Regions from separate parts of the Clostridium sp. CM036 genome, predicted to be linked through region 2. Evidence: riboswitches for the same ligand, from Rfam matches in the RefSeq annotation. Region 2 holds a riboswitch; each other region holds the start of a gene.

Region 1 (3,285 bases), 1.1 Mb from region 2:
AATTAGAAGGTTTTAAGGGGGTAGGAAGAAAACTTAATCCTACTCTGTCCATGCCAGCAGTGAAAGAAAGAGTAGAAAGTATTTTAAATACAGGCGTAAAATATAATTCTTGGTTTATTGACTGCGATGCTTTTGGAGAGGTTTTTGATGATTACTCACCGAAGCACATAACAACACAACAAGAAGATATGAATGCAAGACTTAAAAGAATGGCATTTATAAGAGATAATAAAAATATGGTTATAGGTTCTGAAGGTGGTAATGATTTTGCAAGCCAAACTATAGCTTTTGCTCATGGTATTGAAACACCCTCATTTTCTTGGCTGGATCCTGATATGAATAAAAACAAAGATAGTAAATATTATTTTGGAACATATTACTCTCCAAATGGCGGAGTTCCTAATCGTTTTTCGAAGCAAGTTCCTCTAAAAGATTTATATAAACATATATTTATTGATCAAACTTACTCTCTTCCTCTTTTTAAATTAGTTTACAACGACTCAGTTATAACTACTTATCACTGGGACTGGTCAACGCTTAAAATAAAGGATGAAGTAGGAAATAGAATGTTAAACGAAATTCTATATAATACTCCACCGTTATACCATATAGATAAATATGAATGGAATAATTATAAAGATTTAATAGCATCACACAATAAAATTTGGGCTCCATTTCACAAAAAAGCTGTAACTAAGGAAATGACGGATTTTAAAATACTTTCACCAGACAAACTTGTACAAATGAGTAAATTTGGCAAGGACTTAAAAGTAGTTGCAAATTTCTCTAACAAAGATTTTAAATATAATACTGATGTTGTAAAAGCTAAATCTTTAATAATATATGATGGTAAAAATAAGATACCATATATGCCTAAGAAATAGTTTTAACGACATTTCAGAAGGAAAGTCTCCCACTTCTATAAGTGGGAGTTACCTACTATAAGTAGGAGTTACTTGCCCTAATAAATAGAAAACTTCAGTGGTGGGATAACAATTGAGAATTCTTATCTACTCCAGAGGTCTACAAAGGGGTAAATCTCCTTCTGAAGTCGTCAATTCATCTTCTTCAAAGCTGTTCAGCTCCGCAGGAGATGATTTAACAAAAACATCTATAATTAATGATTGTACTTATAAATATACTGTGATAATATAAAAACTAATTAAAAAAATAAACTACCTAGGGTAGAGGTGCTGTATCTAAGAGTACTTGTTCGGAGCTTACAGGCTAAGATGAATAAGAAAAGGAGCTATGGCCGAAGAAAATGTATTTGGTGAAATTGTTTTCTGAGATTACATATAATATGTGTAAAATTGTCACTGATTTTTCAGTGGTGAGCTACAAGGTACACGAAGTTTGTATAAAAACATGTATTTTATGCAGCAAAGGTGTTCCTTTGCTGTATTTATTTTTTTTGGAACAATATATAAGAGTTCTAAATCTCACAAAAGGTGATAAATAGCACCGAAGGTGATAAACAGCACCAAAGGTGATAATTAATAGGAGTGATTTGATTATGGCAGTAGTTGTTCAAAAATATGGAGGTTCATCTGTAGGAACTACAGAGAAAATTAAAGGGATTGCACAAAGTATAGTAAAGAGGAAAAATGAAGATACAGATTTAGTTATAGTAGTATCTGCTATGGGGGACACTACAGATGATTTATTATCTCTATCAAAAGGCATAGGAGAAAAACCGGATAAGAGAGAACTGGATGCTTTATTATCAACAGGTGAAATAATTTCAAGCGCGCTTTTAGCTATGGCAATTAAGGAGGTAAAAAATATGAATATGGAAAATAAGCCAGTAACAGGAATAGCAACTAGTGATGAGGATGTTGCAGTAACACTTCAGCGTATACCTAAAGATGTGAATATATTGTCTACTATATTTGAAGCTATAGGAAGTAAAAGAATCAATATAGATATGATAAGTCAAACATCACCTATAGATGGAAAGGTAAGTGTATCATTTACTATACCTAAAGAAGGCTTAAAGGATAGTTTAGAAATTATAGATAACTTAATAGCAGATAATAAAGTTATAGTTGATGAAGAGATAACTAAATTTTCAGTGGTGGGGCTTGGCATGAAGACAACCTCTGGAGTAGCAGCTAGAATGTTTAGGGTTTTTAACAAAAACAATATTGAAATTAAAATGATTACTACATCAGAAATAAGAATTACTTGTGCTATTAAAACTGGAGATAAATTAAAGGCTATAAAGGTTGTTGCAGAGGAATTTAATCTATAAATATAACATGTTAGACGATAGTTAAGTATTAAACATAATTTACCTAAAGGCTCTTTAAAGTACGACCCTGATAATAATTTTTAAGAGAAGCCATTTTGGACTTCTCTTAAAAATTGTAATATTTTATAAATATTATCTGATTGGAAAGATTATTTATTCTTTTTTTAGAACCCTAAGTTTCACTCCATATTGATATTAATGCACCTAGAATGAGAGCTCTATCTACAATAATCATTAATTTGAGATTCGCATATATCAATCACCTTTTCATCCTTATATTTCCTATACCACTCTACAGTCTTTTCTATTGTCTCATCTATGCCCCACCTAGGCTTAAAATTTAAACAGAATCTAGCCTTGCTAATGTCAAGACTTAGTAAGCTCGCTTCATGGAATGAATCTCCCTTAAGGATTAAAGATTTCCAGCTTCCATTGCCCCACTCTTTGACAAGTCTTCTGACAACCTCCTGAACCGTAATGACATTTTGAGCTTCAGGTCCGAAGTTCCAAGCTCCAGAAAACTCCACATCTTTTTTTAATATTTTTGTTCCTAAAAGTAAATATCCGTATAATGGTTCAAGGACATGCTGCCAGGGTCTTACAGCACCTGGATTCCTAAGCAAAATCTCTTCATCATTTTCTAGTGCCCTGATGCAGTCTGGTATAATTCTATCGATGGCCCAATCTCCACCTCCAATTACATTACCTGCCCGTGCTGTTACAATTATTTTTTCATGATTTTTATACTCAGCTGTATTAAAAAAAGAATTTCTATATGAGGAAACCAAAAGTTCAACGCAACCCTTACTAGAACTGTACGGATCATAACCACCCATGGGATCTATTTCCCTGTAGCTGTACATCCATTCATTATTTTCGTAACATTTATCACTAGTGATAATAACTAAAGCTTTTGTTTCTTTACTGGCCCTCACCGCTTCCAATACATTTACAGTGCCCATAAAATTCACCTCATAGGTCTCTTTAGGGTTTTCATAGGAGTACCTAACGAGTGGTTGTGCTGCAAGATG
Region 2 (3,285 bases):
ATTAATAATGATGGAAAATCAATAAGTGATTTAAAGAAGACAAGCATAAATAGTGACATAACTGGAGATTTAAAATTTGATGATAAAAATAATATAAATATTATAGGGGACAAATTTATATATAAATTAGAAGCAGGCAATATTATTAAGGAAAAAAATAATTTGCCAAAGCAAGCAGAACTTTCTGCTGCGCAACTTAAAAAATTTAAACAAATTTTGAACAAGCAATTCCCCGAAGAATCTATTTTAGAGCAAACAATATTAGAAGATATAGATATATATAATGTGGTAACTTTTTAGAATTCGGAACTAACCTAGAAATTAAAGGAGGGTTAAAAATGAATAATAACTATAAATTTTTTAAAAATAAAGATTGCGAATATTTCCCATGCCATCAAGTTAAAAATGATGAAAAATTTAATTGTCTATTTTGCTATTGTCCACTATATTTTCTAGAGGAGTGTGGTGGAAATGGGAAATTCGTAAGTGGTGTTAAAGATTGCTCAATTTGCATGATTCCACATTCTGAAAATGGATATGAGTATATAGTAAGCAAGATAGTGGAAGTAAACAAAGCAAAAAGAAATAATAACTAAGAAAAAGTATTTTTTACTAAAAAAGTATAATTTTAAAAAAACATTGCATTTGAAACGTTTACGTATTATAATTAAGTAAGAGTTAAAAATAAAATTTAATAGTTTCACATAAATAGAGGTGCAGATAAAGAGGTAATTTTTGAATGATAAGGATATGAACATCCAATGTCAAAAATGAAGTATTTGTTTGCCGAAAGAATATTTTGGTTCTTCAATTTATTCTTGGGGATAGAAAGTAGTATTTCTATCACTGCCATAAGAGTTCTTATGGAGAGCTATTTATGTAATGAAAAGATGTTTTTTCATTGCATTAATAGACCTAGTACTTTGGTTAATTAAGGCGCTGAAAAATCAGTGCCTTTTTTTATTTCAAAATAAATTAACATAAGGCATTTTCTAAAAGATACACAACACAGATTTGTTGTTTTTTACAAAATTCCTAAAAATTACAAAATGAATAACTACAATAAACGAGGAGGAAAATAAAATGAAGTCTTTAATAAGGTTAAGAATGAGTGCACATGATGCACATTACGGTGGAAATTTAGTAGATGGAGCAAGAATGCTTCAATTATTTGGGGATGTAGCTACAGAACTTTTAATTATGAACGATGGTGATGAAGGATTATTCAAAGCATACGATGCTGTAGAATTTTTAGCACCAGTTTATGCAGGTGACTATATAGAAGCTGTTGGAGAAATAGTGAAGGTAGGGAATTCATCAAGAAAAATGATTTTCGAAGCAAGAAAAGTTATAGTACCAAGACCAGATATAAATGATTCAGCTTGTGATGTATTAGAAGAACCAATAATAGTTTGTAAGGCAAGCGGAACTTGCGTAGTTCTAAAAGAAAACCAAAGAAAATAATATGCAAGAGAATTAATGTAAACTTTTTCACCTAGTGGTTAATATTTTAGTTGCTAAATAAGTTTGTGCAAAATTATCATAATATACATAACTTATCATAAATATTATGGTAGATAGTAATTATTTTTGCACCACGAAGCACTATAAGGAGGTAGCACATGGAAAAATTAATAATTACTGCAGCTATATCTGGAGCGGAAGTTACAAAAGAACATAATCCAAATGTACCCTATACTGTTGAGGAAGTGGCAATAGAAGCGGAAAAAGCTTATAAAGCAGGAGCTAGCATCATTCATTTACACGTAAGGAAAGATGATGGAACACCTACTCAAGACAGGGAAAGATTTAGAGCTTGTATTGAAGCTATTAAAGAAAGATGTCCGGATGCAATTGTTCAACCATCAACAGGCGGAGCTGTCGGAATGAGTAATGCAGAAAGATTACAACCAGTTGATTTAGGACCAGAAATGGCAACCTTAGATGCAGGTACTTGTAATTTTGGTGGAGATGATGTATTCGTAAATACTGAAAACACTATTAAAGAATTTGGTAAAAAGATGATTGAAATGGGTGTAAAACCAGAAATTGAAGTTTTTGATAAGGGCATGGTAGACATGGCAATAAGACTTCAAAAGAAAGGTTTTATAAAAACACCAATGCATTTTAACTTTGTTATGGGTGTAAATGGTGGGATAACTGCTTCGCCAAGAGATTTAGTATTTATGGCAGGAAGCGTGCCAGAGGGAAGTACTTACACTGTATCAGGTATTGGTAGATTTGAATTTCAAATGGCAGCTGTGACTATTGTAATGGGTGGTCATGTAAGAGTTGGATTTGAAGATAATGTGTATATTGAAAAAGGTATACCAGCTAAATCAAATGCAGAATTAGTAGAAAAAGTAGTTAGACTTGCGAAAGAACTTAACAGAGAAATTGCCACTCCACAAGAAGCAAGAGAGATATTGGGTTTAAACAAAATATAAAACTGATAATTGTTATATCTTCAAGATAAATAAGAGGAGGTAAAATAAATGAATAAGGTTGTATCTTTAGAACAAGTTAGGCCATTACTCAAAGATGGAATGTCAATAATGATAGGTGGATTTTTAGCCTGTGGAACACCTGAAAAGATGATAGATCTATTAATAGAAACAAATGTAAAAAACTTAACTATAATAGCAAATGATACAAGCTATGTAGATAGGGGCATAGGAAGACTTGTAGTAAACGGTCAAGTTAAAAAAGTTGTGGCTTCTCATATAGGAACAAATGCTGAAACGGGAAGACTTATGACAGAAGGAAAAATGGAAGTAGAACTTGTGCCACAAGGAACACTAATTGAAAGAATAAGAGCAGCGGGAGCTGGGCTTGGTGGAGTGCTTACCCCTACAGGAGTTGGTACTATGATAGAAGAAGGAAAACAAAAACTTACAATAGAAGGAAAAGAATATCTATTAGAGCTTCCAATTAAAGCAGATTTAGCACTTGTTTATGCAAGCGTCGTAGATGAAATTGGAAATGCAGTTTATTATGGAACAACAAAAAACTTTAATCCAATTATAGCTACTGCTGCAGAAACTGTAATAGTAGAAGCTGAAAAAATTGTTAAAATTGGAGATTTAGATCCAAATAATATTGTGACTCCATGTGTATTGGTTGATTATATTATAGGGGAGGCTAACTAATATGATTACAGATAGCAAGATTGCAAAACAAATTATTGCAAAAAGAATTGGTAAAGAATTAAAAGATGGACAACTTGTTAATTTGGGCATAGGGCTTCCAACATTAGTTACGAATTATATTCCAGAAGGCGTCCAT
Region 3 (3,285 bases), 1.1 Mb from region 2:
GAAATAGCTAAAAGTTGGAACGTAATAAGAAGTGAGTATTTTGATGAAAGGTTAAAGTACAAGGTATTATCCAAAGTAAGTATAAAAGATAAGGTAGTGGCTGATCTTGGATGCGGCGCTGGATTTTTATCCTTAGCGCTGGCCTTAGATGCAAGCATTGTGTTTTCTATAGATCAATCAGTAAATATGCTTAAAGAATCCAAAAAATTAATGGAAACTAAAAAATTCGATAATGTATATCCAATAAAATCCTCCATAGACAACTTGGTTTTGTTTGATGAATCTGTAGATGTGGTCTTCATTAATATGGCTCTTCACCATGTGAGCGATGCTAAAAAGGCTATTAAAGAGATGCACAGAATAATTAAAAAAGGTGGGACTTTAATAATATCGGATGTAGAAGAGCATAATGGGCAGTGGGCAAGGACTGAAATGTTTGACGAATGGCTTGGTTTTTCAAATAATCAGATGGAAGAGTGGTTAACTGGCGCAGGGTTTAATATAGTAAACATTGAGAATACAGATTTAAGATGCAAAGGTTATTCTAGCAAAGGCGAATATACTGAAACTGGCATTTTCATTGCAGTAGCAAATAAGGAGGTAAGGGTAAATGATTAAGGTTGAAAGTTTTTCATTAGATCACACAAAGGTTGTGGCACCTTTTGTACGAAAATGTGAGGTAAAGATAGGCGAAAAGGGTGATAAAGTAACAAAGTTTGACTTAAGATTTATGCAACCAAACAAGGAGTTTATGAATATATCAGCTATCCATACTTTAGAGCATTTGCTTGCTGGATATATGAGAGAAGTAATGGACGGAATTATAGACATTTCACCTATGGGATGTAGAACAGGTTTTTACATGATCGTATGGAATGATGTCAGTGTAGATAGGGTTATAGAAGCCCTAAATTATGGATTGAAAAAGGTGATAGAAACAGAGGAAATCCCGGCAGCCAATGAAGTTCAATGTGGAAATTATAGAGATCATTCCTTAGATGGTGCAAAAGAATATGCAAAATTAGTTCTAAGTAGAGGTATTAGCAGTGAGATATATAAATAGTATATTAAATATTATAGGAAATACACCACTTATTAAGCTAAATAATTTGGGTGTAAAAGAAGGTGTAAATATCTTCGCAAAACTGCAGCCATCAATTAAGGATACAATGTAAAGAGGGGCTATTTGTAGGCAGTTCTTTAGGGACTGCCATAGTATCTGCAATAAAACTTGGAGAATCCATTGAAGGTGGGAACATTGTTGCAATACTGCCTGAGAGGGGAGATAGACATTTTAGTAAGAACATCTGTAATTAATGCTTGTACTTATAAACATACTGTGATAATATAATAACTAATTTAATAAGTAAACTACCTAGGGTAGAGGTGCTGTATCTAAGAGTACTTGTTCGGAGCTGACAGGCTAAGATGAATAAGAAAAGGAGCTATGGCCGAAGAAAATGTATTTGGTGAAATTATTTTCTGAGATTACATATAATATATGTAAAATTGTCACTGATTTTTCAGTGGTGAGCTACAAGGTACACGAAGTTTGTATAAAAACATGTATTTTATGCAGCAAAGGTGTTCCTTTGCTGTATTTATTTTTTTTGAAACAATATAAAAAAAGGTGTAAAAATAAGAAGTTAAAAGAACAACTTGAGATTGTCAGAGGGAAACTATATGAAAAGATATAACTTGCAAAATTAAAAGTGTTAGGAGAAAAATGCTTTAGGTTAAATCAAGTTCAGTAATTAATTATTAATGTTTAATTGAAATATATATATACTTCGCAACTATACTATACGACGAAGCAAATATTACTTATATTTTAAGCAAAAGGAGATTAGTGTAATGGATATTAAAATTAGAGGAGTATCTATAGAAGACTTAGATGCAGTAACAGAAGTGGAATCAAGATGTTTTCCAGAGGCAGAGGCTGCTACGAAGACATCATTCGAACAACGAATTAAGATATTTCCAGAATTTTTTTTTGTAGCAGAAATTGATGGAAATATAATTGGGTTCATCAATGGGTGTATAATCAATGAAACTGCTATCTATGATGAATTATATAATGATGCTACACAACATGTTCCAGATGGAGATTACCAGACTATTTTTGGTCTTGACGTGATACCAGATTATTGTAATCAAGGAATTGATGTACAATTAATGAATCATATGATAGAAGTATCAAGATTAGAGGGTCGTAAAGGCGTTATTCTAACATGTAAAGAAAAACTTATTCATTATTATACAAAATTCGGGTTCGTAAATATAGGCATATCTAAATCAGTACACGGTGGTTCTAAATGGTATAATATGATTTTAGAGTTTTAATTGAGATATAATATGAGTGAACATTTGTAATTTATAGCTAATTAACAGTATTAAATTATCGGTAATAGAAATGCTGAATCGTATAGTTAGTTAACGTAAACTTTTTTGGTTAATTATAAAAATATGAAAGAAAGGTTGTTTGGGCAAAATGAACGATATTGAAAATGTAATCCAAAGAAATACTAAATATTATGAATTAGATACAAAGGCAAATATTATTTATAAATTTGTTATGACTTATAGTGACTATATAAAAACAGCTCGTGATTATGGGACTGGAGATATAATCAATATGGTTGAATTACATACTCTGACTGTTATTGATGAGAATCCAGGAATTATTGTTACTGAGGTGGCATTGGAGTGGAATCGTACTAAAGGTGCTGTATCACAGATTATTACCAAACTAGAAAAGCGTGGTTTAATTATACGAAAAAAAGAAGATGACAACGCAAAAAACGTCCATTTGTATGTCACTGACAAAGGAGAACTCCTAAGTAAAGCACATAAAGCATATGATATTAAGGAACTCACTTGGGCTGATAAAACATTGCATAATAGCTTTACTACCGAAGAGATTGACGCATTTTATAAAGTTATGCAAAAGTATACTGAATTGTTAAATATACCTCGTTAACAATAAAAAAGAGTATTTTGATCTAATAGTGTATAAATAAAAACTCTCTTGACAAAATATTGTTTAGGTTATAAACTATAAATAGTATAGAGCCTAAACAATATTTGTTTTTTTGTAATACATTTAAAACTGGAAGGAGATATTATGACAAAATACAACTTTGATGAAATTATCGACAGAAGAGAAACAGACTCTATAAAATGGTCTAAAAAACATCTTAAAGAAAACTTTGGAGAGGAAAAAAGCATTCCAATGTGGATTGCGGACATGGATTTTAAAGTCGCTCAACCCATTATTGAGGCACT

The links. A riboswitch is a leader RNA that binds a small molecule or an ion and turns the genes downstream of it on or off. The one in region 2 is predicted to bind lysine.
Region 1: another riboswitch for lysine. It lies ahead of ACWJKE_RS16185 (ACT domain-containing protein); the one in region 2 lies ahead of kal (3-aminobutyryl-CoA ammonia lyase).
Region 3: another riboswitch for lysine. It lies ahead of ACWJKE_RS16155 (GNAT family N-acetyltransferase); the one in region 2 lies ahead of kal (3-aminobutyryl-CoA ammonia lyase).

What each region holds. Positions count from the first base shown of each region.
Region 1 covers NZ_CM143652.1:3,416,911-3,420,195, forward strand. Annotated here, with positions in the region: gene ACWJKE_RS16180 (glycoside hydrolase) at 1-884, shown strand, start outside; lysine riboswitch at 1,178-1,349, shown strand; gene ACWJKE_RS16185 (ACT domain-containing protein) at 1,517-2,254, shown strand; gene rfbG (CDP-glucose 4,6-dehydratase) at 2,473-3,285, opposite strand, start outside.
Region 2 covers NZ_CM143652.1:2,343,499-2,346,783, reverse strand. Annotated here, with positions in the region: gene ACWJKE_RS11060 (hypothetical protein) at 1-300, shown strand, start outside; gene ACWJKE_RS11055 (cysteine-rich small domain-containing protein) at 339-596, shown strand; lysine riboswitch at 702-882, shown strand; gene kal (3-aminobutyryl-CoA ammonia lyase) at 1,084-1,464, shown strand; gene kce (3-keto-5-aminohexanoate cleavage enzyme) at 1,623-2,447, shown strand; gene atoD (acetate CoA-transferase subunit alpha) at 2,496-3,149, shown strand; gene ACWJKE_RS11035 (3-oxoacid CoA-transferase subunit B) at 3,151-3,285, shown strand, end outside.
Region 3 covers NZ_CM143652.1:3,408,538-3,411,822, forward strand. Annotated here, with positions in the region: gene ACWJKE_RS16135 (class I SAM-dependent methyltransferase) at 1-618, shown strand, start outside; gene ACWJKE_RS16140 (S-ribosylhomocysteine lyase) at 611-1,063, shown strand; gene ACWJKE_RS16145 (hypothetical protein) at 1,047-1,175, shown strand; partial or broken gene ACWJKE_RS16150 (cysteine synthase) at 1,174-1,317, shown strand; lysine riboswitch at 1,374-1,545, shown strand; gene ACWJKE_RS16155 (GNAT family N-acetyltransferase) at 1,855-2,343, shown strand; gene ACWJKE_RS16160 (MarR family winged helix-turn-helix transcriptional regulator) at 2,492-2,980, shown strand; gene ACWJKE_RS16165 (MalY/PatB family protein) at 3,125-3,285, shown strand, end outside.